Regions from separate parts of the Shewanella sp. GutCb genome, predicted to be linked through region 1. Evidence: predicted binding sites of a transcription regulator. Region 1 holds the regulator's gene; each other region holds the start of a gene.
The links. The regulator sigma-54, encoded in region 1, starts transcription at its own class of promoters, with help from an activator protein. The targets are predictions, from matches to a motif close to GTTGGCACGNNNNTNGNNT.
Positions count from the first base shown of each region.

Region 2: a site for sigma-54 is predicted at 3,725-3,743, ahead of glnA (glutamate--ammonia ligase). Genes of this name have one in related genera too.
Region 3: a site for sigma-54 is predicted at 4,520-4,538, ahead of CXF86_RS00265 (nitric-oxide reductase large subunit). Genes of this name have one in related genera too.
Region 4: a site for sigma-54 is predicted at 4,147-4,165, ahead of CXF86_RS02075 (LruC domain-containing protein). Genes of this name have one in related genera too.

Region 1 is NZ_PJBL01000020.1:43,916-51,881, forward strand. Features, by position in the region: gene CXF86_RS12030 (YiaD family glycine zipper/OmpA-like lipoprotein) at 1-499, shown strand, start outside; gene CXF86_RS12035 (molybdate ABC transporter substrate-binding protein) at 729-1,517, shown strand; gene mgtE (magnesium transporter) at 1,614-2,978, opposite strand; gene CXF86_RS12045 (HPr family phosphocarrier protein) at 3,064-3,339, opposite strand; gene rapZ (RNase adapter RapZ) at 3,326-4,180, opposite strand; gene ptsN (PTS IIA-like nitrogen regulatory protein PtsN) at 4,649-5,092, opposite strand; gene hpf (ribosome hibernation promoting factor) at 5,095-5,382, opposite strand; gene CXF86_RS12065 (RNA polymerase factor sigma-54) at 5,413-6,924, opposite strand; gene lptB (LPS export ABC transporter ATP-binding protein) at 7,062-7,793, opposite strand; gene lptA (lipopolysaccharide transport periplasmic protein LptA) at 7,790-7,966, opposite strand, start outside.
Region 2 is NZ_PJBL01000013.1:22,761-30,726, reverse strand. Features, by position in the region: gene CXF86_RS07630 (DUF418 domain-containing protein) at 1-655, shown strand, start outside; gene CXF86_RS07625 (hypothetical protein) at 700-966, shown strand; gene typA (translational GTPase TypA) at 1,276-3,105, opposite strand; gene glnA (glutamate--ammonia ligase) at 3,827-5,236, shown strand; gene CXF86_RS07610 (carbohydrate-binding family V/XII) at 5,455-7,635, shown strand; gene CXF86_RS07605 (dicarboxylate/amino acid:cation symporter) at 7,795-7,966, shown strand, end outside.
Region 3 is NZ_PJBL01000001.1:51,337-59,302, forward strand. Features, by position in the region: gene CXF86_RS00255 (M16 family metallopeptidase) at 1-346, opposite strand, end outside; gene norR (nitric oxide reductase transcriptional regulator NorR) at 469-2,010, opposite strand; gene CXF86_RS00265 (nitric-oxide reductase large subunit) at 2,179-4,473, opposite strand; gene CXF86_RS00270 (LpxL/LpxP family Kdo(2)-lipid IV(A) lauroyl/palmitoleoyl acyltransferase) at 4,830-5,756, opposite strand; gene hldE (bifunctional D-glycero-beta-D-manno-heptose-7-phosphate kinase/D-glycero-beta-D-manno-heptose 1-phosphate adenylyltransferase HldE) at 5,876-7,306, shown strand; gene CXF86_RS00280 (hypothetical protein) at 7,346-7,966, shown strand, end outside.
Region 4 is NZ_PJBL01000002.1:60,663-68,628, reverse strand. Features, by position in the region: gene CXF86_RS02090 (lipid-binding SYLF domain-containing protein) at 1-481, shown strand, start outside; gene CXF86_RS02085 (CIA30 family protein) at 542-1,144, opposite strand; gene CXF86_RS02080 (hypothetical protein) at 1,416-1,934, opposite strand; gene CXF86_RS02075 (LruC domain-containing protein) at 1,946-4,105, opposite strand; gene bshA (N-acetyl-alpha-D-glucosaminyl L-malate synthase BshA) at 4,414-5,577, shown strand; gene CXF86_RS02065 (cation:dicarboxylate symporter family transporter) at 5,593-7,824, shown strand; gene CXF86_RS02060 (lipid A deacylase LpxR family protein) at 7,903-7,966, opposite strand, start outside.

The DNA of each region.
Region 1 (7,966 bases):
TAAAAGTGATAGAGGTAAAGGTGCTTTAATTGGCGCTGCATCAGGGGCTGCCCTTGGTGGTGGTATTGGTTATTACATGGATGTGCAGGAAGCTGAATTGCGTCAGCAACTGCAGTCATCTGGCGTCAGTGTCACCCGAAGTGGCGATAATATTATTTTGAACATGCCAAACGATGTGACTTTTGGTGTCGATCAAACTGATCTAAGCCAACGGGCGCAGCAAGTGTTAAATAGCGTCGCTTTGGTGGCGTTAGAATATGATGAGACCAAGCTCAATGTGATGGGTCATACCGATAGTTCTGGTGCTGCATCTTATAACTTGAGGCTGTCGCAAGTCAGAGCGAGTGAAGTCGCTAGCTACTTGATGAGCCGTCAGGTTCCATCAGCAAGAGTGGTGTCTCATGGCGTGGGGGAAGAAAGACCTATAGCAGGCAATGGGACTAAAGCGGGCAGAGCAGACAATCGCAGAGTTGAGATAGTACTTAGCCCACTAAGCTAACTAGTGTCTTTATTCAGATAAAAAGCCACCGACTCGGTGGCTTTTTGCTATTCATTAATTGCGACTTTTTGTCTGGTGGCGTTAATTTGTGAGTGATCCATTTCAACAGTTTTAAAGCCCCTTTTGCTGATGGAGCCTTGGCTGTTGTTTTTTGCGAGTAAATGCTTTTTGATCGGCGGCATCGTTATATACACCGATTGTACCTTCAGTACTTACTATGGAAATTATCATGAAAAAATGGATTGTAGCCTCGTTATTAATATTGCCACTAACGGCAACCGCTGCGCCGATAGAGATGCGCGCAGCGGGCAGTTTAAAAAATGCCATGTCAGATATTGTTGCGGCTTATCAGTTAGAGTCGAAGCAGGCTGTTAATACCGATTTTGCACCCTCAGGTCTACTCAGAAAGCGTATTGAAAAGGGTGAGACTGTGGATGTGTTTGCGTCTGCCAATATGAAACATCCACAAACCTTACAAAATGACGCACTGGCAGAAAGTGTGGTGATGTTTGCACAAAACCAAATGTGCGCGTTGACGCAAGCCAGTGTTGAAATTGATGATGACTTATTACAACAGATGCTCAGTAGTGACGTTCGTCTTGGCACGTCGACTCCTAAAGCCGATCCGTCTGGTGATTACGCGTGGAAGGTTTTTGCAAGGGCTGATGCATTAGTTGCTGGGGCGAAAAATAAATTAGAGAACAAAGCATTACAGCTAACGGGCGGTGAAACCAGTGCTAAAGCACCTAGTGGCCGTAATACCTATGGTTGGGTGATGGAAAATAATCGCGCTGACATCTTTTTAACCTATTGCACTAATGCTGTTCTTGCACAAAAAGAGGTGCCTAGCTTGAAAGTGGTACAGCTGCCCAATGAGATAGCGGTGGGAGCAGATTATGGCTTAGTCGTGTTAAAGGCTGCACAACCTGATGCCTGGAAACTAGCAATGTTTGTGTTATCTGAAAAGGGCCAAACAATCTTAGCGGACTATGGTTTTAAAGCGCCACTCAAACGATAAATACAACAAGCTCTGCGTGAAGATTGATGAATACTAAAAGACCGCTTTCTAGCATTAGCTAAAAGGCGGTCTTTAGTTTATTCAACTTTCTTTAAGCTACTTTATCAGGAATACGGTCGCCAGTCCTAAGAAGGCAAATAAGCCGATAACATCAGTCACTGTGGTTAATACCATGCCGCCTGCAAGCGCTGGGTCGATGTTCATCTTTTTAAGCAATAACGGAATACTTGCGCCAGCAAGGCCTGCAACCGTCATGTTGATGAGCATAGCTCCACCAATCGTTGCTCCCAAGGTAATGTCACCTTTCCAAGCCCACACTGCTGCAAACACAAGAACGGACCACAGCAAGCCATTCAGAAAGCCAATGGCAAGCTCTTTGCCAATAAGCCACCTGGAGTTACTTTGACCAATTTGGCCTAAGGCGATACCACGAATGACCAGCGCTAAGGTTTGATTACCTGCAACACCGCCCATACTGGGAACAATGGTCATTAAAATCGCGATAGTGGCAAATTGCTCTAATGTTCCTTCGAACATATTACTCACCGATGCTGCGAGCAGCGCGGCAAACAAGTTGACGGTTAACCACAGTGAACGGCGAAAGGTACTTTTGAGTACAGGACCAAAGGTATCGGTATCATCATCCATACCTGCCATACCCATCATCGAATGTTCGGCATCTTCTCGAATAACATCGACCACATCATCAATGGTAATACGGCCAAGCAACTTGTTATCATCATCAATAACGGGGGCAGAAACCCAGTCATGACGCTCAAACAGTTGCGCCACTTCACTGTCGGACATACCCACGGGAATAGCTTCGAGATCGGCGGCCATGATCTCTCTAATCGATGAATCTGGATTACAGGTGAGTAGATCGGCAATGCGCACACCGCCGAGTACTCGGTCCTGTTTATCGACCACATACAGCATATCGGTTGCGGCTGGCAGTTCGCCGCGAATTCTCAAATAGCGCAATATCACATCGATATTGACGTCGGGTCTTAGGGTTACAGTATCGGTATTCATGATACTGCCAGCAGTATCATCGGGATAAGAGAGCGCCTGCTCAACCCTGACACGGTCTTGGGCACTCATCGACTGCAGCACTTCATTAAAGATGCTGTCTGGTAAGCTTCTAAGAATGTAGGCTAAGTCATCGGTATCCATGCTTTCAGCCGCTTTAGCGACGCGCTCTGGACTCATTTGGCGAATAAGATTGTCTTTAAGCTCTTCGCCTAACTCATCAAGAATTTCACCTGTGTGCTCTTGGTCAATCAATTGCCATAAAACTTGGCGGGTGCGGGGCGGCGAAGATTCGAGAATAAAGGCGATATCGGTGGCTGCCATATCCTGCAACATATTGCGGACATGAACAAACATCCCGCTACCTAATGCTTTATTTAGCTGATTGAGGCGTTGGTCTGTTGTTTCGTTGTCTAAGACTTCAATCGGCATGGGTCCCTCGCAGGGTCTTTTAAAAGGCGCTTATCATAACGTAAGTAAAGGGGGATAAATAACAAATATTAGGAAAATGGACGGACTAATTATCTTCGTCGAATTTGGTATTGATCAAATGACATATGGCATCTAACGCTGGTTTTGCATCTGGGCCGTTGGCGAGAAGCTGTATGGATTTACCCATTCCAGTTTCTAACATGAGTAAGCCTAGTACACTTACCGCTGAAGCTTGCTTTTCACCTTGAATAATAGTGATTTGGGCATCAAATTCTGAGGCTAAAACCACCAGTTTTGTTGCCGCTCTGGCATGTAGCCCGAGCTTATTGCAGATGGTGACTTGCCGTTCAATCGTTGGCATTTTTTAACTCTCTATGGCTAGAAGTGACTTTATGTCGGCCTTTTTTGAAGTGTTCAGCGAGTCGTTCTGTGACATAAACAGAGCGATGCTGGCCACCAGTACAACCAATAGCGATAGTGAGGTAGCTGCGGTTGTTACGTTCTAAATCGGGTAACCAAGTCTCCAATAAATTCTCGATCTGCCAGATAAACTTATTGACTGTAGGGTGCAGATTTAAAAACTCTTGCACGGGTTTATCGAGCCCTGTCATGGGTCTGAGATCCGGCTCCCAATGTGGATTTGGAAGAAATCGAACGTCAAACATAAAATCAGCTTCAGTTGGCATGCCATGTTTAAACCCAAAAGACTCAAACTTGATCATCAGCTCTTTATCGACGTTGCCTAATAAGATCTCACGTACTTGGTCATTGAGATCGTAAATATTGAGGGTAGAAGTATCAATATAATGGTCAACGATCTTAGCGAGCGGTTCCAACTGGCGCCCTTCAAGCTGAATTGCTTCTTTTAATGAAATGTTTGCATGAGACAAAGGGTGCAGACGACGAGTTTCGTTGTAGCGCTTGAGGAGCACTTCATCGCTAGAGTTTAAAAAGAAGCTCAATAACTCCACGCCTTCTGGCAAATTGGTCAGATGCTTAATCCATTCGTTCTCTTTTTCTGGCATGTTGCGGATATCAACACTAATAGCGACTAACTCTGAGTTACCAGAAAGTTGTTCAAGCAGGGTGCCCATCATTGGCAATGGTAGATTATCGACACAATAATAGCCGAGATCTTCTAGCATTCTTAACAGTACTGATTTGCCTGAGCCGGAACGACCAGAGACTAGAACGAGTTTCATCTTTTCACTACCTAATAAAAGTTAGAATTAATGTTTTATAAATGTATACGGGGTGTACAAGATTATAGATTAACTTTTTTCTGGCTTAAAGCAATAGCTTAGGCTAGTTGGTAATAATAAATAATATTGCTGTAATAAATGCCTAGGTCGTTAAATCTTACTGCTTGTATATCGGTAATCTCTAGCGACTTACGGACTTGAGTCCGTCGAGATAGTTGCACTTTTAGGTTTGTTTTTACCGCAGTTTATACATTATTTTGGCGAGGTGGGACGATACGGAGGCAATGCAGTTTAATTATTCTCCACAAATAGCCTATAACACGGCAACAATAGCTTAGGAACACTGGTTTAAGTGTTTCTAAGCTATTCCTACAAGAGTGTGTAAGCGTTTCTCTTTGCTCATGTCTTGTACTTCTTGAACATCAAAAAATGCGTAAAAACTAAGCTCGACAGATCAGAGACCTCTCACTATTGAGTGATTAAGTCATATAACTCAGATTCACTCTTACTTTTTCTCAACTGCTTCACGATCGCTTTGTCGTTAAGCTTTTCTGCCATTGAAGACAGCGTCGCGAGATGTTGCTCACATTGATCTGCGGGCACTAACAGGGCAAATAATATATCAACCGGTTGCTTATCTATCGAGTCAAAAGATATCGGTGTTTCACATTTGATTAATATGCCCAATGGATGGTCAATATTAGCCAATCTCCCGTGAGGGATTGCTATACCGTTGCCTATACCTGTGCTACCCATTTTTTCGCGAGCCAACAGGCTTTCGAAAATCTCTTGTGAAGAAAGGGTAGGGTACTGGGCAGCGGCAATATCGCTGATGAGTTCCAGTACTTTTTTCTTACTGCCCGGAGTGGCACAGGTAGTGCATTCCGGCTGCAGGATGGTACATAGTTCCATCGTTAGTGTTTGGTCAGCTTCTCTTTGTGTTTAATAACCTGACGATCTAATTTGTCGATCAGGGAGTCGATTGCGGCGTACATGTCCGCATGTTCCGAAGTGGCAAAAACTTCACCTTTTTTCAGGTGAATTCGTGCTTCGGCAATCTGTTGCATTTTTTCAACATTCAATATGACGTGCACATTATTGATCTGATCGAAATGACGTTCAAGCTTTGTAAATTTTTCTTCAACATAACTGCGCAGTGACGCAGTGATTTCAATGTGATGCCCAGTAAGGTTAATTTGCATAGAAAGATTCCTCCAAGTGTCTAATTTTAGTTATAAACTCTTGCGTTGGTTTGAGGGCGGGATCATCATTGCTTCGCGGTATTTCGCGATGGTACGTCGAGCAACTTTAATCCCCTGTTCTGCCAACAGTTGCGCCATTTTGCTATCGCTTAATGGTTTCTGTTGGTTTTCAGCTGCGACTAACTTCTTAATAAACGCTCTAATTGCTGTTGATGAGCACTCTCCACCGTCGTCGGTTCCGACATGACTAGAGAAGAAATACTTTAACTCGAAAATACCTCTAGGGGTATGCATATACTTTTGTGTGGTCACCCTTGAGATAGTGGATTCATGCATCTCTACGGCTTCAGCAATGTCGTTGAGTACCATAGGTTTCATGGCTTCATCACCATATTCGAAAAATCCCTGTTGGAACTTCACAATACAGTTGGAGACTTTTAGGAGGGTCTCATTACGACTCTCAATGCTTTTAATAAACCATTTAGCTTCTTGTAAGTGACTACGAATAAATTGGCCATCTGCTTGATTTTTTTGGCTACGAGCCATCGAAGCATAGTGTTGATTGACGTTGATTTTTGGCATGTAGTCGGGGTTGAGTTCAACCACCCAACGGCCTTTCTTTTTTGTCACTGAAACGTCGGGGATCACATATTCGTCTTTACTTCGCGTGACTGCCAGGCCCGGTCTTGGGTTCAAGGTTTGAATAAGCGTGATAGCATCACGCAGGTCATCCTCTTTGAGCTTAGTCTTACGCATCAATTGCCTAAAATCACGTCCAGCAATCAAATCTAAGTAATCTTTAATGAGCAGGCGAGCATTGTCTATATGGGGTGTTGTTTCTGCATATTGAGCTAATTGGATAAGCAGACATTCACTGAGATCTCTGGCTGCGACGCCGATAGGGTCGAAATGCTGCACGCGTTTGAGTACGGCTTCCACTTCGTCTATCTCGATCTCTGGATCGCCCATTGCTTCAAGAATATCTTCACAATTCTGAGTAAGGTAACCTCGCTCATCAACCGCATCAATAATGGCGGTGGCAATCGCTAGGTCATTATCAGAAAAAGGCGTTAGATTTTTCTGCCATTCAAGATGTTCGTATAAACCTTCAGTGGTTTCGCCTTGGAATGGCATATCATCATCGCGCATTCCGCCGGAGCTTGAATTCGAAGACACGGTATAGACTTCATCCCAAGTAGTATCCATTGGGAGTTCATCTGGCATTGAATCTTGCGTTAATGCATCAGAGGTGTCTACCGCAGCGCTATCCTGCTGTGGATCAACATCTGTGTTACTGCTGTATTCATTGTCGCTATCCGACTCTGAATAGCTGTCAGAGTCACTGGTGGTTCTATCTTCGTTGCTGATAGGCTCGCCATCGGATTGCTCTTCATCTAATTCAAGCAGTGGATTAGAGTCTAATGCTTGCTGGATCTCTTGCTGCAGCTCTAAAGAGGACAATTGCAAAAGGCGAATAGCCTGCTGTAATTGTGGAGTCATAGTTAGCTGCTGACCCATTTTGAGCTGGAGTGACGCTTTCATCTTACCGCTATTCCCTACACTGTAATTAAACGTTGAAGCTCGGTGATTTGACGAAGAGAGCTTAAAGAGTCAACACTTTGATTGTATTCATATACTTAGCTAATGCTATACAATTAAACCCGCATACTGTGGGTTAACTATAGCCTGAATTGTTCACCTAAGTACACTGCTCGAACCTGCTGATTATCTAATATCTCGGCAGGTGTGCCTTCTGCAATCAAATTTCCGTGACTTACGATATAGGCATGTTCACAAACGTCCAATGTTTCACGCACATTGTGGTCTGTGATCAACACCCCTAAGCCACGGCTTTTTAACTGTTCAATAATCTTTTTAATATCGATAACCGATATTGGATCAACGCCGGCAAAAGGTTCATCGAGTAGAATAAACTTTGGGTTGGCTGCCAGTGCTCGAGCAATTTCAACTCTGCGGCGTTCACCACCTGATAACGCCATGCCTTGGCTATCGCGGATATGGGTGATGTGAAACTCTTCGAGTAGGTGTTCAAGTTGCTCTTCACGCTGCTCGTTATTGATATCTTTGCGAGTCTGTAATACTGCCATGATATTGTCACGCACTGAGAGCTTTCTAAAGATGCTTGCCTCTTGTGGCAAGTAGCCAATGCCTTTACGTGCTCGGAGATGCATTGGGTCTAAGGTTAAATCATCGTCATCGATTAAGATCTGACCCTTGTCGCTCTGAACTAAACCAACAACCATATAAAATGTTGTGGTTTTACCTGCACCATTAGGACCCAATAACCCAACAATTTGCCCTGTTTTGACCGTTAAACTCACATCTTGAACAACGGCTCGGCTCTTATAACTTTTCGCTAAATTGCGTACGGTCAGCGTTTTTTGGGTCATTGCTGTTCCTGCTTTTTAATGGGTGCGGCTGGGGTTTCAGGCGTCTCTTCTTGATAAGCTTCAGGCTGAATGATAGTGATCACGCGATCATTACCTTTACCTGTACTTTCTGCGACTAATTTTTGTAGTCCGATATTGTACTTGATGCGGTTACCCGTGACTTGGCTGCCCTC
Region 2 (7,966 bases), on a different contig from region 1:
ATTATCTCCCGAGGAAAAATTTATACGTGGATCTGCGCTATTTGAAGAGGAGTCCCTAATATGGTTTGGATCGTATGCAGAACAGCTGACGATGCAATTGACGATATTTGCAACGATGCTATTTGTTATCCCATTAACTCTTATGTGGTTATCAGCAGGCTTAATGCTGCTTGGCATAGCGCTTTACCGTAAAGGCATTTTTGAGCACGGCTTTAACAAAAACCAACTTATCCAGCTTGCAGTGGCGACGGTACTATTATCGGTTTTCGATAGCTTACTGACTCTTTCAACAGATCCTATATTAAATACCCTATCAGGTGTTGCCGTTATCGTCAGCGCAATACCTATGGCGCTGATTTACATTCATATACTGGTTAAAATATGTCAAAACCGTTCCACTGTATTGGCGCCATTACAGAAGGTAGGCCAATTATCATTAAGCCTATACATCCTGCAGTCAATTTGTGGAGTACTAGTGTTTCGCTATTTTGCGCCAACACTAGTGAACACACTCGACAGGCCAGGCTATATGTTGATTGCGCTTGGTTTCTCTATTTTTCAAATCATGCTCGCAACTGTCTACCTTAAGTATTTCAAGCAAGGGCCATTGGAATGGTTATGGCGTAGACTAGCTCAGAGCAAACCACTAGCCTGATAACTGATTCAAGCTTATTTTCTACCAACATCCAAAGGCGTTCTATGACAGTTAAAACGAATGAAAGTACAGTTCTTGCCTGTGTTTGGTTTTCTGCAGCATTCGCTTTATGTGCACTAGCAGTGCACTCCGCGATAAACGGCGCACTCACTATTACACCTTGCTTGCTCGGCTTGGCCGTAATACACGTATATGTTGCCAGACAAAGGTTGTTGAAGTATCAATTACCTGAAGTGCAATATAACAAAACTATCCGCATGCTTGCGATATTTGTCGTGATCATGGCCGGTGCTGCTGCAAGTTACTACTAAATGGGTTTAGTCGTTGAGGCTACGTATAGATCAATTACCCAATGGACCGCTGTAGTTAATCAATAGTTAGCAAGACATAACCCCCTCTTAGTACATCCTGTACTTCGAGGATAAATACATCTGACAGCCAAGGCCTATGATATTCCCTATATCACTTAGGCATTCCTCACATCCCTGTGGGTCAAGGAGGGAATGCCAATAAATGAATGGAACATTTATGACCATGTATAAAAAAGCCCCAAACATTTTCATGTTCAGGGCTTCTTCTTAGCGCTCAATCCTTTTAAGGACTGAAGCTAAACGAAACGATTACTTGCGGTTATGACGCTTACGATCGTTTTCGCTCAAGTAACGCTTACGAACACGAATGTTCAGCGGTGTTACTTCAACTAGCTCATCATCATCGATGAACTCAAGCGCTTGCTCAAGTGTCATGTCGATATGCGGAGTCAGTACTTGTGCTTCATCGGTACCCGATGCACGCATGTTAGTTAGCTGCTTACCTTTCAAACAGTTAACAGTCAAATCGTTTGCACGAGCGTGAAGACCAACAACTTGACCTTCATAAACTTCAGCAGCGTGAGTAATAAACAGACGACCACGAGCTTGAAGGTTAAACAATGCGAATGTCAGTGCTTTACCAGTTGCGTTAGAGACCAATACGCCACGGGCGCGTTGACCAATATCACCACCTTTCACAGGACCGTAATGGTCGAATGAATGGTAAATAAGACCAGAACCTGAAGTGGCTGTCATAAAGTCAGTTTGGAAACCAATTAGACCACGGCTAGGGATAACAAAATCGATACGTACACGACCCTTACCATCCATCTGCATGTCTTTCATGTCACCCTTACGGATACCAAGCTTCTCGATAACAGCACCTTGATGTTGCTCTTCAACGTCAACAGTCAAGTTTTCGAATGGCTCACACATCTCGCCATCAATCTCTTTAACGATAACTTCTGGACGAGAAACAGCTAGCTCGTAACCTTCACGACGCATGTTTTCAATCAAAATTGAAAGGTGAAGTTCACCACGACCCGATACGCGGAAACGATCTGGGCTTTCAGTTTCTTCAACACGTAGTGCTACGTTATGAACAAGTTCCTGCTGCAGACGCTCAAGGATGTTACGTGAAGTTACGTACTTACCTTCTTTACCAGCGAATGGAGAGGTGTTGACCTGGAAGGTCATTGTTAGTGTTGGTTCATCAACAGACAAAGCTGGTAATGCTTCTACGTTGTTAGTTGCACAAACAGTGTCAGAAATTAGCAACTGACCAAGACCCGTAATTGCAACGATATCACCAGCGTTAGCAATCTCGACTTCGTTACGTTCTAGGCCCATGTAGCCTAATACTTGGCCCATCTTACCGTTACGTTTCTTACCATCAGCACCAATAATAGTGACCTGTTGGTTAGTCTTAACGCTACCACGCTTGATACGACCAATACCGATAACACCCACGTATGAGTTGTAATCGATTTGAGAGATCTGCATCTGGAAATCACCTTCAGCATCAGCGTCAGGAGATGAAACTTTCTCAACGATAGTTTCAAATAGAGGAGTCATGTCACCATCTGAGACTTCTGGATCAAGAGAAGCGAAACCGTTTAGTGCAGAAGCATAAACGATTGGAAAATCTAGTTGCTCATCGGTTGCGCCTAGGTTGTCGAACAAGTCAAATACTTGGTCGATAACCCAATCAGGACGTGCGCCAGGACGGTCAATCTTGTTGATAACAACGATTGGCTTAAGACCTTGAGCAAATGCTTTCTTAGTCACGAAACGAGTTTGTGGCATTGGACCATCAACTGCGTCAACTAGTAGTAATACTGAGTCAACCATAGATAGAACACGCTCAACCTCACCACCGAAATCGGCGTGACCAGGGGTATCAACGATGTTGATACGGTAATCGTTCCACTTGATGGCAGTGTTCTTGGCCAGAATCGTGATACCACGTTCTTTTTCAAGATCATTTGAATCCATCACCCGCTCAGTGGCTTCTCCTCGAGTCTCAAGGGTTCCTGACTGCGCCAGCAGCTTATCAACCAAGGTAGTCTTACCATGGTCAACGTGTGCAATAATGGCGATGTTACGTAAATTCTCTAACACGGCTAAACCTCTTACCATCGGTATAAATATATAGGGGGGGGTACTGACAACCACTAAAACCAAACGATTATAGTTGTTGCTATAAAAAGCGTGACATTCTACTCTAGGTGGCGAGTATCTCACAGGATTATTTTTAACCAATCGTTAGAAATAACTTATGCGTGTTGCTTTTTCCCGTCATAACGTCCGCTTTACATACACTTTCCATCATTATCTTTGATAGGATTATTTATATTCCCGTTCCTTTTAAATACCTCTTTGAGGCATTTAGCGTCCTTTTAAGTGATAAATTTTGTTAAACATCCTGTTTACGACCCCTTTAGTCGACTTCCTAGTTTAGTCTGTTTAACCAGATACGCCTGCGAGCGGCATGAAACTGTCTTTTATCTGAATAACACTTATCTACATTTGGTTGATTTTTCTTTGACTTGTCCCCTATAAAAAAGTCTTATTCTTGGCTATTCTGTTGTCTTGCTTTTAACCATTAGCCAACGGCTAGTCAATATGAAAACAGTCTAGCTGCACAATGATGGCGCGTGCACCATTTTGATCCGCTTGCCGCACCAAAATGGTGCGTTAAAGCTAACTTTATATTTTTAGTATGATTTAGAATTCATATAAATCATAATGTTACATGATTGGCACGACTCTCGCTTTACAGATAGCAGAATCGCATATTGCGTTAAGCATTAAGATAAAAAACAAGGGATAACCCTTTACCCTACTCGGAGACTTTAGAATGTCAGCAGAATCAGTTTTACAACAACTACAAGAATTAGAAGTTAAGTTTGTTGATCTACGTTTTACCGATACCATAGGTAAAGAGCATCACGTTTCGATCCCAAGCCACCAGGTTGATGAAGACTTTTTCGAAGACGGTAAGATGTTTGACGGCTCTTCAATTTCAGGTTGGAAAGGCATTAACGAATCAGACATGGTGCTCATGCCTGATGCTGCAAGTTTCGTACTTGACCCGTTCACTGCTGAAACAACCGCAAACATTCGTTGCGATATTCTAAACCCAGGCACAATGACAGGTTACAACCGTGACCCACGCTCAATTGCTAAGAAAGCAGAAGACTACTTACGCTCTACTGGTATCGCCGATACAGTATTGATTGGTCCTGAGCCAGAGTTCTTCCTATTCGATGACGTTAGATATGGCGCTGACATGTCAGGTTGTTTTTACAAAGTTGACGCTGTAGAAGCCGCTTGGAACTCAGGTACCAGCTACGAAGGCGGCAACAAAGGTCACCGTCCAGGCGTTAAAGGCGGTTATTTCCCAGTAGGGCCAGTTGATTCTTCACAAGACATACGTTCAGCAATGTGTCTTGTACTTGAAGAGATGGGCCAAGTTGTTGAAGCACATCATCACGAAGTCGCCACTGCTGGTCAAAACGAAATCGCCACTCGCTTTAATACGCTTACGCTTAAAGCGGATGAAGTTCAGGTGCTTAAATATGTTGTCCATAACGTGGCTGACGCCTACAACAAAACAGCAACCTTTATGCCTAAGCCAATCGTTGGTGATAACGGTAGCGGCATGCACGTGCATCAATCTCTAGCAAAAGATGGCGTGAACATTTTTGCTGGCGACAAGTATGCAGGCCTAAGCGAAACAGCATTGTTCTACATCGGCGGCATCATCAAGCATGCTCGCGCAATTAATGCATTTGCAAACCCAGCAACGAACTCATACAAGCGTCTTATTCCACACTTTGAAGCGCCAGTAATGCTTGCTTACTCAGCAGCCAACCGTAGTGCTTCTATCCGTATCCCAGTAGTACCAAGTGCTAAAGGTCGTCGTATTGAATTACGTTTTGGTGACCCAATGGCTAACCCATATTTAGCATTCTCTGCAATGCTAATGGCTGGTCTTGACGGGATCCAAAATAAGATCCATCCAGGCGAAGCAATGGATAAAGATCTATATGACTTACCACCAGAAGAAGCGGCTGAAATCCCAACAGTTGCCACTTCACTGGAAAATGCACTTGAGTGTCTAGACGCTGACCGTGAGTTCCTAACTCGTGGCGAAGTATTTAGCAATGATTTCATCGATTCATACATCAAGCTTAAGACTGCTGATGTTGAACGTGTTAACCAAACGACTCACCCTGTAGAGTTCGAGCTTTATTACAGCTTGTAAACTTAAAAACTGAGTTAATGGCGTAGTTAAAGCGCCATTTAGAAAGCCCTAAGCGGAAACGTTTAGGGCTTTTTTGTGCTTATAAATCAATAATATTTTTGTCCATAATGCGATTATAATAATGAACAACTATAGTTATTCTGAATAAAGTTTAACCATTACAATAGCCAGCGTGTTAGCTTGATATTCACCACTCGATCAAAACAGAAGGGACTGCTATGTCAGCTAAAATTTTTGCATGTTTCCGCTCAACCCTCGCCGTAATCATGATGATGCTATTGGGTCTAGCCAATGCTAACGCGATTGAGTGGCCACAAGAGGTAACCGAAAAAGAGGGCACCATAGTGGTATATCAGCCACAGCCTGAATCACTTAACGGTAATATTCTGCAAGGGCGTGCGGCAATGTCTCTCGAACTCATCGATAGAGACGAGCCCGTTTTTGGCGCTTTTTGGTTTAGTGCACGCATCGATACCAATACCGATAACGCTACCGTTAGAGACGTTAAAGTCACTCAGGTTCGCTGGCCAGAGTCGACTGAAGCAGACGAGCAGCGCTTTACCGAAGTGGTAGAAAAAGCCCTAGGCAGCAGTAGTTTTAATATCTCAATGGAGCGCCTTTCTGCCAGTCTCGCCAATGCTAAACAAGAGAAACAAAGCTTAGAGAACATTAAGAACGATGCCCCCAACATTATTTTCCGTCAGCAACTCAGTGTACTGCTGTCTTTCGACGGCGCGCCGCAATTTAGGGAAATAGAAGGCAGCCCTTATGAGCGAGCATTAAACACGCCATTTGCGGTTGCACGTAACCAACAGACTAAAAAGTTATACCTCAGCAGCGGTACGTTCTGGTACACCGCAGACAACCCCATGGGCCCTTGGCAAACAACCGAATATCCGCCTGAAGACCTCGTTAAAATGCTTCCTAAACCTGAAGATGCCACTCCAGCAAAAAGTGCCTCAGCACCCGCCGTCATCGCCGTAAACACCGCCACCGAATTGGTCGCAACAGAGGGTAAGCCCAGATGGAAAAGCCTGACCGAAGGCAAGCTGCTGTACGTCAGCAACACAGAGACCGCATGGATTAGAGAGGTTTCTTCAGGTGATATGTATTTATTGCTGTCGGGGCGCTGGTTTAAAGCCAAGAAGGAAGCTGGACCTTGGGAGTTTGTTCGCGCCGATAAGCTGCCGACGAGTTTTAATGATATCCCACCTGAGTCCGATATTGGAGGCCTACGTGTTTCTGTTGCAGGCACCACAGAAGCAGACCAAGCGATGCTCGATGCGCAAATACCACAAACTGCTGCGATTAAGCGCAGTGAAACAAAGCTAACTGTTGAATACGATGGTGAGCCTAAGTTTGATGCAATCCCAGGTACTAAGGTCGCTTATGCCGTTAACACCTCCACTCAGGTATTGAAAATAAACGGTCAGTACTACGCAGTAGATAATGCCGTTTGGTTTGTCGCTTCAGCGGCTAAAGGCCCATGGACAGTCGCAGATAACATCCCGACAGACGAGATTGCAAAAATCCCCCCAAGCTCACCTGTGTATAACACCACTTATGTCGAGATTTATGACTCTACACCCGAGGTTGTCTATGTGGGTTACACTCCAGGCTATATGTGGTCCTACCCCTATTACGGTGTACCTGTATATGGCACAGGCTGGTACTACCCACCCTACTGGGGCCGTTACTATTATCCAAGACCACCGACTTGGGGATTACATGTTGGTTATAACCCTTGGACAGGCTGGAACGTCGGTGTGAGTTGGAGCAATGGTTTCTTTAGCGTGGGGGTTGGCTGGAATGCTGGCTGGGGTAATAACTATCATCCAGGCCGATGCTGTGGCGGTTATTACGGTGGAGGTTACCGTCGCCCTGTCGTGATAAATACCGGTGATATTAATATCGGTAACAGTGTCAGTATCGGTAATAAAACCAATATCTCCAACAAGGTTACCAAAAACAACAATATTTCAGGTAACCGCGTGGGGAAAAATAACCTCTATAACCGTCCAGAGAACCGCGTACGTAATGCTGACTCAAAGAAAATAAACAACAATCTTAGACAAGCGACTCACAACAAGAGCCGTGACAATAACGTCTTTGCCGATAAAAATGGCAATATTGCACGAGATAATAATGGTGAGTGGCAAAACCGCAATAAAGGCAATTGGACACCTGCGCCCGCAACTAAACAGAGAGTTGAAACAGGGCTAAGTAATCGTGATATCAGCAAGCCTGTCACTATGCCATCTAGGCCTAATACTGATATGAGTCGCCCCAACAATATGAATCGACAGATGAATAACCGCAACATTGACCGAGAAGGATTGAACCGCTCACGCAACGCAAGGCAACACGGTATGGCGCGAGAAGGTCGAAGAGGACGTTAATTAGCGACGATTCAATATTTAAAGGTCTGCTTGCTGTAGGCCTTTTCCTTTTCTTCTACCGCTTGTTAGGTTGACACCCCATCGATGGCTAGATAGCTTGATGGGATACCCCATCGAAAGTCAGTGTTCTGACAACCAATAATAAGTGGACCTTCATTTATGTGGCAAAAACTTGAGCCCTATCGTTCTTCAATTGTTTTACTGTCAGCACTATTTATTGGTGGCGTTATCGGTATTGTACTGCCTGATTTTGCACTTGAATTAAAGCCTATTGGGCAGATTTTTCTTAATCTGCTATTCATGATTATTGTGCCACTCGTTGCTATTAGTG
Region 3 (7,966 bases), on a different contig from region 1:
GGTCACCGGGGGCATGCTGACTGCCTTTAAAGAGCATATGCTCAAACAGGTGCGCATAACCCGTTTGCCCCTTGATTTCGTTTCGAGAGCCAACATCAAACTGGCTGGCGATTGAAATTGATGATGAGTCAGCGATCGCTAAGGTTCTCACCTGTAAGCCGTTGCTTAATTGACGATACTGAATACGCTTTTCGGTTTGATAAAGCGGAGCTGCTTGGGTGGTTAGATCGCAACTGTGCTCAATGGCAGTTAAAGGTTGTTGCTCTGCAGCAATAGCGCTGTTTGAGATAAAACCTACGGCAAAAAATAGGCCGATGAAAAGGTGTTTATTTGCCGATTTTCTCAATGTGCTTCATCCTTTTGCAACGTAACATAACCCATTAAAGCAACGGCGGATTTATCTCTTACACTCATTTATAGCAGTTATTGTCATTAACCCCAATGGGCATTTTGATGTGGTTTAACTTATTATTTTATCCCAATGCGTTTAGCGAGTCGGTGGAGGTTGCCAGAGTCGAGTGCAAGGGATCTCGCTGTTGCCGCCCAGTTACCTTCGTTTTCAGTTAATACTTGCTGAATATACTGTGATTGAAAAGTTGCGGTAGCTTGCTTTAACGTTTGATGGCTGGGGTGCGCAGTATGGCTAGGGACTATTTTAGTGTTAGTGACGCTGGTTTGCGGCTCCACATGGAAGTCAAAATGTTGCTGCGAGATAAGGCAGCTGTCCGATGATGATTGGGCGCGAGATAGCACCGATGCTCGGTGCAGCACATGTTCTAACTCTCGGATGTTGCCGGGCCAGTCGTAGCCATTGAGAATGGCAAGGCTGCTTGCATCTAATCTAAGGCTTTTAAGGCCTAGTTTTTGGCGACAGCGTTCTACAAAAAAACCGCTTAATAAAGTGACATCACCATCACGTTCTCTTAGGGGCGGTACGACGATTGGGAATACACTGAGTCGGTGGTAAAGGTCGGCTCTAAAGCGTCCTGCAAGTACCTCCTTTTTAAGGTCTTTATTGGTTGCGGCAATGATTCTCACATCAACTTTCAAGCTCTTATCAGAACCTACTTTCTGTAGGTCGCCGTACTGCAATACTCTTAATAACTTGGCTTGTAACCCTAATGGCAGTTCGCCAATTTCATCTAAAAACAAGGTGCCGTTGTCAGCTTTTTCAAACTTGCCACTACGATGACTTATTGCACCGGTAAACGCGCCTTTAACATGACCAAATAGCTCACTCTCAGCAACGGATTCTGGCAACGCTGCGCAGTTTAAGTAGACGAGAGGCTGTTTTGCACGATGCGAAAGTTGATGCACCGATTTTGCCACCAACTCTTTACCTGTACCTGTTTCCCCTAAAATAAGCACGTTTAGATCGGTATTCGCGACCACGTTAAGCTCATTTTTAAGTGAATTTATCGCCATTGAGTGGCCTATCATTTCTACACGAGTATCAGCGTTAATACGGCTCGCAGAGGGTATTTCCTGTGACTGGACAGCCTGTTTCTCGAGTTTATCGATCATCAAGGCATTGTTAAGCGAAGCTGCCGCAAGCGCACTGAGTGTGCGCAGCTCATTGTCACTAAAATCGTTAAATTGCTTAGGGTCAAAACCGTCGATGGTGACAGCGCCAATCAGGTCGCCATTAGCAAGCAAGGGGAGTCCGATGCAAGCGTGCACCACTAAGTTATCACCTTGGTGAGGGATCAGGCCATCGTAAGGATCAGGCAGTTCACTGTCAGCTGGAAAGCGCACGATATCGCCAGCGCGTGCAATGGCTTCGAGTCTTGGGTGTTCGCTGATAATAAATCGTCGCCCGAGTACATCTGGGCTGAGGCCATCAATTGCCAGAGGGTTAAATTGTTGTCCGGTAAATTGCAGTAGTGCGGCAGCGTCGCAATGCAAGGTTTGCCTTATGGTATCGAGTAAGCGCGAGAATCTATCATGATCAGAAAGCCCAGCAGTAATATCTAAGGCGATGCGGGTAAGATCAGTTTGGCTTAAAGACATAGAGAATTTCCATAAAGTATTACAACAAAACTCATACTTTCTGAGTGATGGGAGGTGTTTGTCTTTTTGACATTAATGCGAATGATGAACAGTGTCAAATGTACCGTGTATTAGATAAAGAAAAGGGCGCTACAAATAGCGCCCTTGAGTCTGTATCATTTAACGTTGTTAAGCGTTAGCTGATGCTTGACTGTCATCTAGTGCGCTCGCTGTTTTCTTCTTAACAATGGCTTTTTTGATAATATCAAAGAAGAAGTAGCCCATAAATAAGCCACCAAAGCCAAATAGAATATCACCAGGCATACGCATCCAAACCAGTGTTTCAACCAGTGGACTATGGATCACTTCTGGTGAACGAGCAAACCAGTAACCATTGTCGATAACGGCAAAGAACTGCACTATGCCAACGGGCAGTAGAGACATAAATACCATGGCGGCTAAGCCAATATTCATGGTCCAGAAGGCGCCTTTTAGAAGCTTCTCATTCCACTGCATTTGTCCTGTTAATCCACGTAAGCAGAATAACATCAGTCCCATACCTAGCATTCCATATACCCCCATGAACGCTGCGTGGGCGTGAGTTGCGGTAGTATTTAGACCTTGGATAAAGTACAACGCGATAGGTGGATTGATGAGGAAACCCAAGATCCCAGCGCCGACTAAGTTCCAAAATGCGGTTGCAACGAAAAACATAATCGCCCACTTGTAACGGATCATCCAAGGGCTTGCTGCACGTAAGCGATAACTTTCAACCGCTTCAAAACCAATCAGTGCCAGTGGTACCACTTCTAGAGCCGAGAAAATCGCGCCCCATGCAATCACTGAGGTTGGTGTACCGGTAAAGTACAAGTGATGCAAGGTGCCGATTAAACCACCTGTTAAGAAAATAACCGTGGTGAAGAGTACCGCTGCATTTGCGCTGCGAGCACGGATAAGTCCAAGGCGTACAAGCATTAAGGCGACCACAGAGGTAGCGAAGGTTTCGAAGAACCCCTCTACCCATAAGTGAACCACCCACCAGCGCCAGTATTCAGCAATCGCAAGGTTGGTATGCTTACCCATAAATAGGCCTGCACCATAGAATAAACCAATCGCTACACACGAGGCGTACAGTACCCAAATAACCGGGCGCATCTCGCCTTTAACTTTTAACGCAGGGCGCATTGCTGCTGTCACAAGGGCAAGCCAGATCAATAATCCTACCAGCAGTAATATCTGCCACACTCGGCCTAAATCGATATATTCATAACCTTGATGACCGAATAAGAAATTCATGTCTAGGTCAAAATACTGCTGAACACCAATCCATTCCCCTGCCATAGAGCCGAGCACAACTACCAGAAGTGCAACCCAAAGTACGTTTACACCGATGCGTTGGAACTTAGGTTCATAGCCCGATAATGCAGGGGCAATATAAAGACCTGTACCTAACCAAACCGTTGCAATCCAGAATACGGCAAGTTGTGTATGCCAAGTACGCGTGACGGAGTAAGGGAGAATTTCTGACAGTGGAATACCGTAAAAATTTTGCCCTTCAACCGCGTAGTGTGCGGTGATCCCTCCGAGTAATATTTGCAATAGAAACAAGCCTATCGCAGTAACGAAGTACTTCCCTACAGCGCGTTGTGATTTAGTGGGTTTAGTGAAGAAGAGTGGGTCTTGTTCGGCAGGCTTTGGCAAACTGTCATGTTTACAGCTCGCGTGATGCCAGACTAATGCACCGATACCCGCAATAAGAGTCACAAAACTTAAGATTGACCAAACCACGTTGTCTGATGTTGGCGTATTACCAATTTGTGGATCGAATGGCCAGTTATTGGTGTAGGTATAATCGGCATCTGGACGTTCTGTTATTGCAGCCCAAGCGCCCCAAAATAGAAAACCATTGAGCTTTTCACGGCGATCTAAGCTCGGAACGGTACCCTCTTTCATTGCATATTGTTCTCTAAGAGATGATAACTCTGGGTCATCACCAAATAGCGCTAAATAATGTTGCTCTACCTGTTTAATGGCTGCAATACGCGTGTCTGAAAGAGTGATATAGGTATCACCATTAGCTTGCTCAACAACCGTATTACGGCGAATATCTTCGCGCAAGCCTTGCTCTAGTCCTGCTTGTTGCTGGGTATTTAGTTGCGTAAACGGGATCTTGAAACGCTGCTTTGCGGTGATATCTAGCCAAGCCTGAGCTTCTTTATGTAACCAGTCTGCAGTCCAGTCTGGAGCAACATATGAACCATGTCCCCATATAGAACCCAGTTGATGCCCCCCCATAGAGCGCCAAACCAATTGTCCTTGTTCGATGTCATTTTGACTAAATAGTGTTTGTCCTTGGCTATCAACAAAAGCTGTCGGTATTGGCGGCTTTTCTCGATAGATTTCACTACCAATACTCAGTAGTACAGTAAATGAAGCAATTAGCACCAGTAGTAGTGCAATTGCCGTTAGTCTTTGTTTGCTCATAAGTCCTCTTAGCGCAACGGTATTATTATTCAGGCGTAGCTTGCTATAGCAGATAGCATGCCAATAGTTGAAGCTGCTGTTTTAAAAGGATATTGTTGTTTTTATTTATAGTAGCGATGTCATAAGGACAGCGCCTTAAGTGTCCTTATGACACCTAATTGTCTTTTTGACATTAGCGTGGCGTTCGAAAAGTAATCGACGTAGGAAATCGTGTGGAAATAAATACTTATCGGGCTGAGAATGTCGAGTATGGCTAAGCATGAGGACATTGGAGTATGAGAATGTAGAAAGGGCTACTTGTTGAACGAAAGTGAGCTAAACAAAGCCCTTTGCAAATGCTGCAAAGGGCTAGGGGGTTATTTATATAAGGACGGGTCTTCAGGTTTTGGGCGGGTCTTAAAACGTCGATGCAGCCACATATATTGACCTTTATTACGGCAAATAATGTCTTCAATAATTCGATTACCCCGCTTGGCATCTTCAATCTCGTTTTCGCCTGGAAAGTCTTCTAACGGCGCTTGGACTTCGATGTTATAGCCTGTGTCTGTACTGTTTCGTTCAACAAAAAAGGGCAGAACCTTGGCTTTACCCAGCCGTGCCAGTGTGGTGGCACCGGTAATGGTGGCGGCTTCTTTAACCGCGAAAAAAGGGATGAATGTGGCACTCGAACGACCAAAATCTTGATCGGCAGTGTACCAAATGACGTTGGGGGCTCTTAAGCTACGCACCATTTGGCGTAAATCTCTTTTGGGCACTAGCGCTTTATTAGATCGTAATCGACCTTTGACCTGCAGATACTCAATTACGGCATTATTATGCGGTCGGTAAACGCCCACTCCTGGCTGGAACTGGCCAAAGATACGAGCACCCATCTCTAAAGGCAGGCAGTGAACGGCGTACAGTATGACCCCTTGGCCACTGTTCAGGGTTTGCTCGACATGCTCTTGACCTTTAATACTCATATGTTGTTGAATTTTTTCATCCGACCACCACCATGCATTGATGGTATCGAAGATCGCTTTGCCTGTTTGTTCAAAGTTTTCGCGTAATAGCGTTTGCTGTTCTGCTTCGCCCATATCAGGAAAGCACAGCTGCAAATTACGCTTGGCAGTGTTAACCCGTTTGCGGGCAAACTTCATGGCAATTCTGCCAATAGCCGCGCCAATCTTCATTTGGAGAGGTAATGGCAACACTTGTGTTAAGCGCATCATCGCAACGCCTAGCCACAGGGGCCAGTACTTAGGATGATAAAGATGAGATGACAACTGGGCTTTTTCTACCACGGAAAACTCGAATACATTGAAAAATTACTCATTATTCTAACGCAAACTCACTCAAACTCACTCAAAATCATTAAAAATTAGGTACAATCATCAGTAAATTTGCAAAACACACGGCCATTATGAAGATTTCTCTGCCAGCATTTGAAAACGCCAAGGTACTCGTCGTTGGTGATGTAATGTTAGATCGCTACTGGGCGGGCACGACTGCGCGTATCTCTCCTGAAGCACCCGTCCCCGTTGTTAAAGTCGAACAGATTGAAGATCGACCTGGCGGCGCGGCGAATGTGGCGATTAACATTGCCACGCTAGGCGGCGCAGCGAGTCTTGCTGGCATCGTCGGTGTTGATGAAACGGCTGACGCATTGACCATTGGTGTGCAAGCATTCGGCGTTGAGCCTAATTGGCATCGAGTTGCTGGCAAGCCGACGATCACTAAACTACGAGTGATGTCGCGCAATCAGCAATTGCTGCGTTTGGATTTTGAAGAGAGTTACTCGAAAGTAGAAAGTGATGCGCTGCTAGCAAAAACCATTTCACAGTTAGACAATGTCGATGTGGCAGTGCTGTCTGATTACGCTAAAGGCGCCCTCGTTTCTCCTGAAGCCTTTATTCAATCGGCGAACGACAAAGGGGTCAAAGTGTTAGTGGATCCTAAAGGCAGTGATTTTGCTCGTTACCGTGGTGCTTATCTATTAACGCCAAACATGGGTGAATTTGAAGCGGTAGTGGGCAAGGTTGAATCAGAAGCAGACTTAGTCGCTAAAGCCCAGTCTTTGTTGTCGCAATTTGAGCTCAATGCCATGTTGGTAACGCGTTCAGAAAAAGGCATGACATTAATCACTAAAGATCAGCCTGAGCTGCATATCCCCACGGTTGCACGCGAGGTTTACGATGTGACGGGTGCGGGTGATACCGTTATTTCAGCGCTAGCGACAGCGATTGCCGCAGGCAGTGATTTACCACAAGCGTGCGCTATTGCTAATACGGCAGCAGGAATAGTGGTTGCCAAGTTAGGCACCTCAACGGTGACCAGAATTGAGTTAATCGAAGCGCTCTCTTTGAATCAAGGTGAATCAGGTTTCGGTGCAGTGAGTGAAGACCAGCTAATGTACGCGCTAGAGCAAGCTAAGCTGCGTGGTGAGCGTGTGGTCATGACCAATGGCTGCTTTGATATTTTACATGCTGGACACGTTAGTTACCTGCAACAGGCCAAAGCCCTAGGTGATCGATTAATCGTTGCTGTTAATAGCGACGCTTCAGTCAAACGCCTGAAAGGCGAAGGGCGTCCGGTAAACCCAGAAGACAGACGAATGGCAGTGTTAGCCGGTCTTGCTTCGGTTGATTGGGTGGTCCCTTTCAGTGAAGATACACCGCAACGCGTGATTGCTCGCTTGTTGCCTGATCTGCTGGTAAAAGGCGGCGATTACAAGGTTGAAGATATTGCGGGTGGCGAAGAGGTGATTGCTGCGGGGGGCAAGGTTAAAGTACTCGGCTTCGAAGAGGGTATTTCAACCACGGCGATTATTGAAAACATCATGGCTAATCGCTAGTGAAAGCCATGCGTAAAGATCAATAATGTTATCTAATTAATGCTGAACTCATTAGTTTTTAGCATCGCGCTGACAAGTGGCTTTATTTGGGATGATATCGGTTCTAAGAAAGCCCTTGTTTGCGAGCTTAAGCAGCTTGAAGTTTGCTTAAGTCAACTCCCTCCTTCTGCCAGAAAACAGTTACCTAACACTCAGCTGATACAAATGTCATTGGGCGCGCGCGCCGCGATGGTGTTACCTCTCAAGCATGTCGACGTCGCAGGCGTATTAGTAACCGACTTTAGCCAGCTTCCCCTCAAACGCAGTGTTAACTGGGGAGAAGGGGACTTTTCTTTGAGTCTTAATCGGCAGGATGAACTGACCTATTGGCATGAATTAGGCCACCTTCAAGCAATTGAAGCGCTTAAGACCATGAATGCTGAGATCTCCAGTCCTTTTCAACATGAGTGGTTAGCGGATATCTATCTGATTTGGCGTATCGCCAAAGAAACTAACAGCTTGAGCTTAGCGTGGCAGCAATATCATCGTCGTAACATTGATGTAATGGCAAATGTGGCATTTATGTCCCATTGGAGTGTGCCTATCATGTCGCAAGCTCTTGCGCGTTATAGCGCCAAAGAGCTCACCGCGTTCAACAGTTTTAATACATTTTTAGCTGAC
Region 4 (7,966 bases), on a different contig from region 1:
TGAAGAGACTCAAGCTGCATTACAAGAGATCTATAAGGAGCACCCAGAAGCCAAGTCAGCAGTCGCTGAGTCAGTCGGTTATGTTGTTTGTACTGGAAGTAATACTTATCTATTTGCACTGTCTACCGGTGGTGGCGTTTGCGTTTTACATGAGGGAGGCAAAAAATCCTATTATCGATTTGCAACCGGTGGCGTTGGCGCAGGCATTGGTTGGAAGCAACTCGCATTCGTTCAAGCTTTCATGAATAAGGAGCCTTTGACACGTTATAAAGAGTCCGGTTATGAAGGTCAAGCACAGGCTGAAGCCAGTGCTAAGTATGATGAAAGTGGCGATCAAGCATCGGCAAATCAATCTGTCGATATCTCAGGAGTCAAAACCTACCAAGTTAACTTAATGGGCGCAGCGGCACAGGCGACGGTCCAAGGTTATAAATATTGGGAAACAGACTTTACTGATGATTTCATTGAGAAAGAAAAGTAAGCGGGTTTAACATGAGAATGCCAGGTTAACAACCTGGCTTTTTTGCTTTAAAGAGATGGCTTATTCCACTTCAAGAGCTTTAAATGAAAGCGAGAATTTACCGGGCTGCTTATCAGCGAGTAAAAAACCTACCTGCTTAATATTGTCCAGTCTTAGATTCGGAGCACTAATCGTTCGTCCTCTAAACACCGCTACAAACTCTTTTGCGTGAAAGCTCAATGCTAGCCATTGGTTTTTTTCTGTTTTAAAGGGGCGTGTGTAAGCGATAGAATCCCTTTTATCATCAGTGCGAAGTCGCAGCTGATACTCTCTTCCATCACCTTTTACTCGTATTTTTATCTGTTGTACTTCTGGCGGCAACGGACTCGATAAACTCGCTCGAGTAGAGGCAAATCCACCATTACGCTCTAGCGATAAATCACCACTAAAAGTGGCTATATCACCATCATTAATGATTGAGCTTGTCGATATCCCGCCCATAACAGAATCATTAATGATGTTCCATTTATCAGCGGTTTCTAGGACGAGTGGCTTGGCGTAACTGATTAAACTCATGGTTAGACTGCCTATTAGTAATGCAATATTGGCTGCAGAGTATCGTTTTGTTTTGGCGCTTAAAAACATCTTAATATAGCCGATTAAGCTAGGTATTAATCTAGGCATAAAAATCTCATGCTGAAGGCTTTATTAGCAATACGTTGAAGCCGCCCATTTGGATGACTCAATGAGCAGCGATATGAGTCAAATTCAAGGTTTGTTATTTTTGTAAACTTGAACTCGAATTGCATAATGCGAAGCTAGCGTTTTAGTATTGCCTAATATTCAGGGCTGTAATATAAAATCCAGTTAAGCTTTGTGAGATAACCTAAGGCAAAAAATTACAGCGATGCATGGTGTTGCACATCGCTGTAAAAGTGGCTGTTACCGGGAGGTGTTAGTTCATGGTGAGTACTTGTTCCTCGTTATCGGCCATATAACTCCACTCCTGATATTGTGGATTTTGACCTTCATAGAACCAGATAACTGCAATTAATTGACTCTCATGATTAGCAATTTTTAGCTGTTTACTGATCTTACCGTCGCTCAGTGGGCCTCTAAATAGGCAGGAGTCGAAGTTAACTGTATAGCTTCCTGCTTGATTCTGATAATCATCACAGAGTGAAAAATAGCCACGACTTTGATTACTTTTATCTACGTTGATGGTTAGCATATAAGCAGCCTGCATTACGTTGTCGGCATCGACTACTAAGTCATCTAGTGACGTTGGATCTGGTGCTGGTTCTGGATCTGGTGTCACCGGTGGCGTTATTGTTATTGGTGTTGGCGTCACCGCCACAGGTGCAGGTGTTGGGCTATCACCATCACCGCCGCCACCGCATGCAGTAAGAGTAATAAAGGAGAATGCGACTAGACTGCTTGGCATTGAGATAAATTTTATAAGTTGAGTTTTCATGACATTCTCCATTAATCGTTAAAGATCAGTGCTTGATTAGCATTTTCATACCAAGTTGGATTGGTGGTACCCGTGTTGTCGGCGGCAAAATCAACAAACTCGGTATAAGCGTTGTCTAAGCGTTGATTTTCTTTTGGGTGCTTCCAGGTGACAGGTATTTCAATTGCCCAAGCCATGCCATTTTTATTCTGGAAGTATTGACCAGCGCTAGGGTCGGAAGCATCTTCTCTGTAACCAAAGTAATTGCTGGAGAACTTATCTGTAGGGGCTTGGTTTTTCAGATGAACCTCCAGTTGACGACCAGGATTTGCTCCCACTGCATTTTTAGCCGCAGAGCCATGATCGGTATTTGGCGTGGCAAAGATGAATGGGTCATAAGGGAATGCTGGAATGACACTCTCAGACACAGGGCTGTCAAATGGGATATCAAGTGACCATGTGGTTCTGAAAGCACTCTCACAGCCTGTTTCGGTGCGTAGAAATTCGCAGCCTTGTTCAAGCGTGACGTAATCAGATAAATCTTGAGTGAAGATAAAAACTGCGTTGGTTTGCCCGGTCTCTAACGGCGAACTATCTTGTGCAATGTCATCAATAGTCCAATTAATTAAAGACTCTTTAATTTTATTGCGACCAACGCCAGGCAGATGCACACCAAATCCATTGTGGTAAGCGGCTCCCATTGCAGCCAGTTGCGCTTTGAAGCCGATACGTCGCACTTTATTGTCTTTAACATATTCAATAATACGCAGCTGTACCACTACGTCATTCATATCGAAGTCACCTTGATCTGGGTACAGATCCTCATAAGCGAGGGTGGTATAAGTTGACGATGAAGGGTAGTAGTTGATGGTAACGCCTGTTTCAGTGAGAGTAACGGCGTAGTCTTCAACTTCGCCATCTCCGACTCCGCCTGTTGCAGTGATATCTTGTTGGGTACTTAAACGAAAACGTGCCCAAGTGGGTCCCTCTTTAGCCCAAGTGGGTACTTCAATACTGATAGTATTGATACCGTTATCGAGCGGTTCGCCCAAAATGATCTGTTCTTCTAAATCAAAAGCGCCATTTTGGTTCCAGTCAAACCAAGCGTTGAGGTAACCGTCTCCACCTTTTGCTGTAACCAATAATATGGCGCTTTCACCAAGCTCAAAACCTGTTGGCATTGAAACGCCGTCCTCATCATCAGAGCTGTCGCTGGCATCATCAGATAAAGGGGAGACATATCCGTCGGATTCATTATCCACTGAGGCACCGAGGTATAGGCTGTCTGACATTGCGTGTCGGGCACCGTTTGATGCCAGCAGTGTCCCGTATGAATCAGGTGCATCCCCAAAATCGACTGACTCGCCAACGGTAACTTCGGCTAAAGCACATCGTGCGCCATCATTACTAGAAGAGGCGGGTCCATAAGCAAATAGCACAGCACTAGGAGATGCTTCTTCTACGTTAACTTTGTAGATATTACCGTTGCTGTTATTACTGACATATAAGTTGCCATCAGGATCAAAAAATTGTGCGCCAAATATAAAGTTACCTGAATTAGAGGTGATGACTGGGCCTAAATCGGTAGCTTCTGCGGTAGTCGTATCGATGCGAAGTAGCTTACCCGTAGAGCCATTGCTAATACTGTAGGCGTAGCCATCAGTAGGGTGAAAGGCTAAATCGGTAATATTATAATTGGCAAAATTCTTACTGCCGGGAATGATTGTCATGTTGTAACTGGCAGGGTTATCGAGTGGGATTTTAAACATCCCTTTACCTTTACGGTATCCATACCAAATGTTTTCAGTCACCGCAACGTCACCAACATAAAAATTACCTGCCGCTGCGGCGGATGCATCTTTAATAACATTAAGAGCAGCAATTTGATAATCATCGCCAGCTCGGCCCAGTGTCGCATTTGAATAATCCCAACCGTAAATATAGTTATCATGATAGTTAAAACCGACACCGTTGTAGCCGCTACCTGTGCCCATATCGTCTGACAATACGGTGTAGCTACCCGTGGCTAAGTTTACGCCGTAGCTTTTTGGAGTATTTGATTGTTTTTGAATGACAAAAGCTTCTGTTGGACAAGCGCTAAATGGCTCAGACGCATTAACATTCGCTGATATAAGAAGGCTCAGAATTAAAGGTGAACTGCAGCTAGATGAAATAGATTTGGATATTTTCATAATGCTTCTCTCGCTGTAACGTTATCAAAGTAAATTGAATAGAGCATAAGCCGTGCCAATAATTAAAATCATTATTTATCAACATCTTATGTGTTTTTTGTTTTGTTTTAAGAACTCTTATTCGCATTTTGCAAATAGAGATGACAGCTACGGGTGGGATAAAAGGGGCTAATATCTACGGATTCATGTGAATAATGGTCGAAGAGAGGGCGTATATTTTTCATACTACTTGGCTTAACTCTATATCAATGCTAAGTTTTATCGGTACGTAACATTTTATTAACTATTGTTTAGGTGGTAGTAAATTTATGTCGAAATTGCGCATAGGGATTGTGTGCCACCCCAGCATCGGTGGCTCAGGTTTAGTTGCAACGGAATTGGGTCTTGGCTTGGCAAAGCTTGGCCATGAAGTTCATTTTATTTCCAGTGTCAGACCATTCAAGCTGATTGAAGATTCTCAACGATTATTTTTTCATTCTGTCGAAGCTATTAACTATCCGCTTTTTTCTGATCCTTTATATACCTTTGCTTTAACTGCAAAAATAGTCGAAGTTGCAGAGCAATATCAACTGGATGTTGTTCATGCTCACTACTCAATCCCGCATTCGTTATGTGCGTATCTCGCCTGTGAGATAAGTACCCACAAATTTTCTACCGTCACCACTATTCACGGCACCGATGTCACTATTGTTGGTCAAGACAAACCACTTTACCCGTTGAATAAATTTAGTATTCATAAAAGCACTAAAGTGACCACGGTTTCAGTTTATCAACGAAACTATATTTATAGCCATTTTGAAAAAGACAAAACAATAGAAGTGATTCATAACTTCATTGATCTAGCTGTTTTCACCCCAACAAGTGCCGACATTAATATCCGCCGACAAATGGCAATGGATGACGAAAAAGTGGTGATGCATGTCTCTAATTTTAGGGCGCTTAAAAATACCGATACCGTCGTTAGGGCATTTTACTTGCTACTTAGAAAGGTAAATGCTCGTTTAGTCCTACTTGGAAGCGGGCCTTATATCGATAAGATTAAAGAGCAGTGTGAAAAACTAGATATTTTGCAGCACGTCACCTTCATGGGATCGGTTACGCATGTGGAGTCATTTCTCCCCAATGCTGATTGCATGATCCAACCAAGCTATAGAGAGTCATTTAGCATGGTATTACTTGAAGCGATGGCCTGTGAAGTACCAACCGTCAGCAGCAATGTTGATGGGGTCCCGGAAGTCGTAGAGGAAGGCGTCAGCGGCTTTATGTTTGATCCGGATGATGCATTAGGGATGGCGAAAGCAATGGAAGGGATCTTGAGCGACCCTGATAAGCAGCAAGAGATGGGGCAAGCCGGTCGCCGTCGAGCAAGAGCATTATTTAGCCCTGCACAAAAAATTGGTCAATACGTGGAATGCTATTACGACGCAATTGCTGAAGATGACATTGTGCCTCTTCAAGTAAGCATCAAATAAAAGGACAGGCTGATTATGGTCGATAAAACAACGGTAGCCGATAAACAGGATGATAGCGAGCTCGCAACATCGGTGATAGAAAAACCTAAAAAAAAGATGAGCATGTCGACATTGGTTTTACTGTCATTTGCGGCCGGGATCGCTTCAGGGCTGTTCTTTGGTGAGATGCTTGCGTGGATGTCTGTTATTGGTGATGCGTTTATCAAGCTGCTTCAAATGACGATTATCCCCTATATCATCGTTTCACTTATCTCCAGTTTAGGCAGTTTAACCATGGTCCAAGCAAAGTCGCTGGGCGTTAAAGTGGGTAAGCTGATGTTGGTGATCTGGTTGTTTGGTTTACTAACCATGTACCTGATAAAATATACTTTTCCTGACTGGCAAGCGGGTGAGTTCTTCAGTTTAACAGCGCTAGAAGATCCAAATTCGATTAACCTATTAGATATCTATATTCCCTCAAATCCGTTTTTCTCGCTGTCTAATAGTTATATCCCTGCGATAGTATTGTTCTGTGTTGCAACCGGTATTGCACTTATCTCAATAGACAAGAAAGATTCCTTGATGAGACCAATGCAACTGCTTGGTGAGGCATTTAATAAGGTCACTCAAAGCATTGTAAAACTGATGCCGATTGGTATTTTTGCCATGACTGCTGCCACGGCAGGAACCATGGACTTTGAGGAGTTTCAAAAGCTGCAAGTGTATTTTGTGGCTCATGTGGTGATGACAATAATTTTAACCTATTGGGTATTGCCAGCGATTTTAGCGACGATTACCCCTTTCTCGTACCGAGACATTACTGGCATTGCCAAAGATGCCATGATTACCGCTTTCGCTGCAGGTAATATTTTTATTGTTATCCCACTGCTTATCCAGCGAACTAAGGAATTGTTTCATAAATATAATATTGGTAATCAACAAACAGATGACTATGCCAATATTATTATCCCTGTAGTCTTTAGTTTTCCTAATCTGGGTAAGTTATTGACCATTGTTTTTGTGCTGTTTGCCGCTTGGTTTTCAGGTGAAGATATTGATTTTTTAACTTATGTACCTATGTCGATAAATGGCCTAATTAGTCTATTTGGTAGTGTATATTTAACCATTCCAATGCTGCTCGATTCACTTGAGCTGTCATCGGATTTATTTCAGCTTTATATGGTGTCGAGCTTATTTACTAGCCGCTTTACCTCATTGCTAGCGGCGATGAATATATTCATTCTTGCCGTGGGTGGTACCGCGATGCTGGTCGGCATTGCAAAAGTCAGCATGGCAAGATTAATTATGTATAGCGCATTAACACCAGTGGTATTCGGCGTCAGCTTATTAGCGTCTAGCTGGCTACTCAGTAGTATCGTTAATACTGAATACAACATGGATGAAGTGGTGGCTCAGATGAGCGCAGCAGAGAAGGTTCCCGATCAGGTCACCGCCTTTAGATGGGACGAATTGGCACAAGCAACGGGCCCAAGAGACTTAGAAGCGATAAGAGAAAGTGGCATATTAAGAGTCGGATATAACCCCATCCAAGTCCCATTTTCTTTTTATAATGCGCAAGATCAACTCGTCGGATTTGATGTTGAATTAATGAAAAAGCTGGCGGCGGAAATGGAAGTCAAAATTGCGTTTGTGCCTTATACCTTTGGTAACGTATTGAGTGCCATCAATAAAGGTCAGTTCGATATTGCCATTTCAGGGCTGCAAATGACCACGAAGCGGATAGAGTTCGTCGGTTTTACCACTCCAGTGCTAAATCTTCATTACTCATTTGTGGTGAAAGATCATCGAGCCGATGAATTTAAAACCGATAAAATGTTGCGCCAGGCGGGCACGATTAAAATAGCGTCGGTAGGCAGCTATTCTATTATTCCTCAGCTTGAAGAGAAGTTTCCCAACTTTGAGTTTGAAATGATTCAATCTGACCGTTTGTTCTTTGAAGATGATGGCAAAACATGGGATGGGTTAATGATCAGCCTTGAAGCGGGTAAGACCTGGACTATTTTGTACCCAGAATACACCACGCTTTATAATCGAGAAGAGATTAAGTCATTCCCCGCATCGTATGCGGTCGCAAGAGACAATGCTTCGTTGCAAACATTCCTCAATAGTTGGCTTGAGATCCAAAAATCATCCGGTTATGTCGATACTCTCTACAACTATTGGATTTTGGGTGAAAACGCTAAACCCCAAACAGCCCGTTGGTCAGTCATTAAGGATGTATTGCATTGGGTTGAGGCCGATAAATAATGAACAGCGTTAAGCTGTGATATGGATTGTCGAAAGTGGCCGGGTTAACCTGGCCACTTTTTATCGCACATATAGGCGTTACATCAGCCAGCTATAACTGATCACGCCGTAACCATGCCAGTCTTGTGGGTCCGATTCATAT